Regions from separate parts of the Streptomyces sp. NRRL S-1813 genome, predicted to be linked through region 1. Evidence: predicted binding sites of a transcription regulator. Region 1 holds the regulator's gene; the other holds the start of a gene.
What was found. The regulator HrcA, encoded in region 1, represses chaperone genes, less so after heat shock. The targets are predictions, from matches to a motif close to TTNGCACTCNGNNNNNCNGAGTGCNAA.
Positions count from the first base shown of each region.

Region 2: IF67_RS0113905 (FmdB family zinc ribbon protein) is a predicted target of HrcA. The motif match lies at 1,052-1,078, and genes of this name have one in related genera.

Region 1 is NZ_JOHB01000005.1:148,731-151,188, reverse strand. Features, by position in the region: gene dnaJ (molecular chaperone DnaJ) at 1-789, opposite strand, end outside; gene hrcA (heat-inducible transcriptional repressor HrcA) at 790-1,806, opposite strand; gene IF67_RS0110715 (MBL fold metallo-hydrolase) at 2,001-2,458, shown strand, end outside.
Region 2 is NZ_JOHB01000007.1:170,216-172,673, forward strand. Features, by position in the region: gene IF67_RS0113900 (MFS transporter) at 1-977, shown strand, start outside; gene IF67_RS0113905 (FmdB family zinc ribbon protein) at 1,090-1,428, shown strand; gene IF67_RS0113910 (S-methyl-5'-thioadenosine phosphorylase) at 1,544-2,377, shown strand.

The DNA.
Region 1 (2,458 bases):
GCCGCGCCGCTGGAAGACCGAATGCGCCAGCTCGTGGATCTCCACATAGAGATCGCCGGCGGGGCCGCCGCCGGGGCCGACCTCGCCCTCGCCCGCGAGCTGGATGCGGGTGCCGTTGTCGACGCCGGCCGGGATCTTGACGGTCAGCGTGCGGCGGGAGCGGATCCGGCCGTCGCCTGCGCACTCGGGGCACGGGGTCGGCACGACCGTGCCGAAGCCCTGGCACTGCGGACAGGGCCTGGACGTCATGACCTGGCCGAGGAAGGACCGGGTGACCTGCGAGACCTCACCGCGGCCGCGGCACATGTCGCAGGTCTGCGCCGAGGTACCCGGCGCGGCTCCCTCACCGGTGCACGTCGTACAGACGATGGCGGTGTCGACCTGGATGTCCTTGGTCGTGCCGAAGGCCGCTTCGTTCAGCTCGATGTCGAGCCGGATCATGGCGTCCTGGCCGCGGCGGGTGCGCGAGCGCGGCCCGCGCTGCGACGCGGTGCCGAAGAAGGCGTCCATGATGTCGGAGAAGTTGCCGAAGCCCGCGCCGAAGCCGCCCGCGCCCTGGCCGCCGCCCGCCTGCGAGAGGGGATCGCCGCCGAGGTCGTAGACCTGCTTCTTCTGCGGGTCCGACAGGACCTCGTAAGCGGCGTTGATCTCCTTGAACCGCTCTTGGGTCTTGGGATCCGGGTTCACGTCCGGGTGCAGCTCACGCGCCAGCCGGCGGAAGGCTTTCTTGATCTGGTCCTGCGAGGCGTCACGGCTGATGCCGAGGACCGAGTAGTAATCCGTGGCCACTTACGACTCCGCGAGGATTTGTCCGACGTAACGTGCCACTGCGCGTACCGCTCCCATCGTTCCGGGGTAGTCCATGCGGGTCGGTCCGACCACGCCGAGTTTGGCGACTGCCTCGTCGCCCGAACCGTAGCCGACCGTGACGACCGATGTGGACGCCAGGCCTTCGTGGGCATTCTCATGCCCGATACGTACGGTCATGCCCGAGTCCTTGGCCTCCCCGAGCAGCTTGAGCATCACCACATGCTCCTCAAGGGCCTCCAGCACCGGCCGGATCGTCAGCGGGAAATCGTGCCCGAATCGCGTGAGATTGGAGGTACCGCCGATCATCAGCCGCTCTTCGGTCTCTTCCACCAGAGTTTCCAGCAACACCGACAGCACTGTCGAGACCGTGCCGCGGTCGTCCTGCTCGAAGGACTCCGGGAGATCCTGCACCAACTGCGGCACATCCGCGAACCGGCGGCCGACGACCCTGCTGTTGAGCCGGGCCCGCAGGTCCGCCAGCGAGGCCTCGCCGAACGGCGTCTGGCAGTCGATGAGCCGCTGCTCGACCCGCCCGGTGTCCGTGATCAGTACGAGCATCAGCCGGGCGGGGGCCAGCGCCAGCAGTTCGACATGCCGGACCGTGGACCGGGTCAGGGACGGGTACTGCACGACCGCGACCTGCCGGGTCAGCTGCGCCAGCAGCCGGACCGTGCGGCCCACCACATCGTCGAGGTCGACGGCGCCGTCCAGGAAATTCTGGATCGCCCGCCGCTCCGGGCTGGACAGCGGCTTGACGCCGGCCAGCTTGTCGACGAACAGGCGGTAGCCCTTGTCGGTCGGGATGCGCCCGGCGCTGGTGTGCGGCTGGGCGATGAATCCCTCGTCCTCCAGGGCCGCCATGTCGTTGCGGACGGTGGCCGGGGAGACGCCGAGCTGATGGCGTTCGGTGAGCGCCTTGGAGCCGACCGGCTCCTCCGTCCCGACATAGTCCTGGACGATGGCGCGCAGCACCTCCAGCCTGCGTTCACTGAGCATCCCGCGCACCTCCAGTCCGGCCGTCCGCCGTCTCGTCTCTCCTGGCACTCACACGGGCCGAGTGCCAGACCCTGAGCCAGTGTACGGCCGGGTAGCACGGACACGGCAAGGGCAGCCGCGCACAGCACCCGCCCGATGACCGTGTTCGGCCGATCTGTCGGGCAACGCTATCGCGATGGCGCTAGCGTCTCGGTATGCACACTGCTTGGGAAGAGGCCGGGTGGGAACGACTCGGTGACGGTGTCGCCAGGCGCCGTATGCCGGGCTGGGACGAGACGATCGGGGTGGTCGCGGGGACCACCGGCGTGATGATCGTCGACACCGGCGCGACCCTGCGCGACGGCGCGGATCTGCGGCGTGCGATCCGCGGCGTACTGGGCCGGGAAGTGACGCATATCGCGCTCACCCACCCCCACTTCGATCATGTGCTGGGCACCGCCGCCTTCGCGGGCGTCGAGGTCTTCGGCGCGGCCGGACTGAGCGAGCTGCTGCGCCGCGGCAAGGACGAGCTGCGGCACGACGCGATGCGGCACGGCGTCGACCGGGACGCCGCCGCCGAGGCCGCCGATCTGCTGGTCGCCCCGCACCACCACGTCCACGACCAGCTGACCGTCGAGCTCGGCGACCGGCAGGTGCTGCTCGCCAATGTCGG
Region 2 (2,458 bases), on a different contig from region 1:
CGCCCCTGTGGGCGCTGTTCGTGGTGGCCGTCCCCACGGGCGCCTCGACCCCTCAGGTCGGCCCGATGGTGCGGGCCCGCTGGGCCTCCCGGCTCGGCGGCAGCCCGCTGATGCCGACGGCCGCCGCCTTCGAGTCGGTGACCGACGAGTTCACCTTCGTCGTCGGCCCGGTGCTGGCGACCGCGCTGTGCACCGGCATCCACCCGGCGGCCGGTCTGGTCGCCGAGGCCGCGCTGACGCTGGCCGGCGGGCTGCTGTTCGCCTCCCAGCGGCGCAGCCAGCCTCCGGTGCACCGGCACCGCGCGGGCGACCGGCCGCGCGTCTCGGCGCTGTCCGTGCCCGGCGTACGCGTCCTGATCGTGGCGTTCCTCGGCATCGGCGCCGTCTTCGGCGGTATGCAGGTCTCCCTGACCGCGTTCACCCAGCACATCGGGCAGCCCGGCATCAACGGCGTGCTCTACGGGATCTTCGCGGGCGGCAACATGCTCGCCGGTATCGCGTGCGGCCTCATCGCCTGGAAGGTCGGCCCGCGGCGCCGGCTGCTGGTCGCCTACGGGCTGCTGGCACTGGCCACCACCCCGTTGTGGGCGGTCACCGCGGTGCCGCTGCTCGGCGCGGTCGGCCTGGTCGTCGGCCTGTGCATCGCCCCGGCCCTGATCACCGGTTACACCCTCGTGGAGTCGCTGGTGCCGGCCGCCGCCCGCACCGAGGCCTTCACCTGGCTGACCGGCGCGGTCGCGCTGGGCCAGGCGGCCGCGGCCACCTCGGCCGGCCAGCTCGCCGACTGCTTCGGGCCGAGCACCGGGTTCCTGGTGCCGCTGGCCGGTACGGCGCTGGCCCTGACGGTGCTGCTGGCGCTCCGCGCCCACCTGTTGCCGCGCTCGTCGACGAGGACCGCCGCGGGCCCCGCGCACGGCACGGATGCCCAGGTCCCGGCTGTTTCCGACGACCGCGAGCGGGAGCTGGCGCGCACCTGACCGGACGTGGAGTCGGTCACCGTGGGCCGGTCACGGTGGACTGTCGGGCGGGAATACTGCAAGATGGAGCGTCGTTAGCACTCATCGAGTGAGAGTGCCAGGAGGAAGACAAGTGCCGACCTACCAGTACCAGTGCACCGCGTGTGGCGAGGGCCTCGAGGCGGTGCAGAAGTTCACCGACGATGCGCTCACGGAGTGCCCCGCCTGCGACGGACGCCTCAAGAAGGTGTTCTCCGCGGTCGGCATCGTCTTCAAGGGCTCCGGCTTCTACCGCAACGACAGCCGCGGCTCGTCGTCCAGCAGCAGCCCCGCGAAGAACGCCTCCGCGGCGGGCAGCACGTCCTCCTCGGACACGTCGAGCTCCTCGTCCGGCAGCTCGGACACCAAGTCCTCGGCCCCGGCCGCCTCGTCGTCCTCCGGCAGCTCCTCGGGCACCAGCTCCGCGGCCTGACCCACAGCTCTTCGGACCCCGCCGTCACCGACGGCGGGGTCCGCTGTCTTACGGCTTCCTTTCGCCTCCGCCACCCGCCCGCCCCGGGCCGCCGTGCCCCGATAGTGTGACCGGCATGGCTGACGCGGAGATTGGCGTCATCGGCGGATCGGGCTTCTACTCCTTCCTCGATGACGTGACCGAGATCACGGTGGACACCCCCTACGGACGCCCCAGCGACTCGCTGTTCCTGGGACAGATCGCCGGCCGCCAGGTGGCGTTCCTGCCCCGGCACGGCCGTGGCCACCACCTCCCGCCGCACCGCATCAACTACCGCGCCAACCTGTGGGCGCTGCGCTCGCTCGGGGTGCGCCAGGTCCTCGCCCCGTGTGCGGTCGGCGGCCTGCGGGCCTCATACGGCCCCGGCACGCTCCTGGTCCCCGACCAGCTCGTCGACCGCACCAAGGCCCGCCCCCAGACCTACTTCGACGGCGAGCCGCTCCCCGACGGGAAGACACCCAACGTCGTCCACCTGACCTTCGCCGACCCGTACTGCCCCACCGGGCGGCAGGCCGCCCTCACGGCCGCCCGTGGCCGGGACTGGGAGCCGGTCGACGGCGGCACCCTCGTCGTGATCGAAGGCCCCCGCTTCTCGACCCGCGCCGAGTCGCGCTGGCACGCCGCACAGGGCTGGTCGGTGGTCGGTATGACCGGCCACCCCGAAGCCGTCCTGGCCCGCGAACTGAGCCTGTGCTACACGTCATTGGCGCTGGTCACCGACCTGGACGCGGGCACCGAGACCGGCGACGGCGTCTCCCACGAGGAAGTCTTCAGGGTCTTCGCCGAGAACGTCGGCCGGCTGCGCGAGGTCCTCTTCGACGCGGTCTCCGGCCTCCCTGACAACGCCGCCCGCAACTGCCTGTGCACCGAGGTGCACACCGGCTGGGACCTGGGCATCGACCTGCCGTAGCGCCCCGAACGCCGCGACGGACGGCCCGGCCTCCCTCTCCCGGGTGGCCGGGTTGTCCCCAGGGGCGGGGTCGTCCACAGC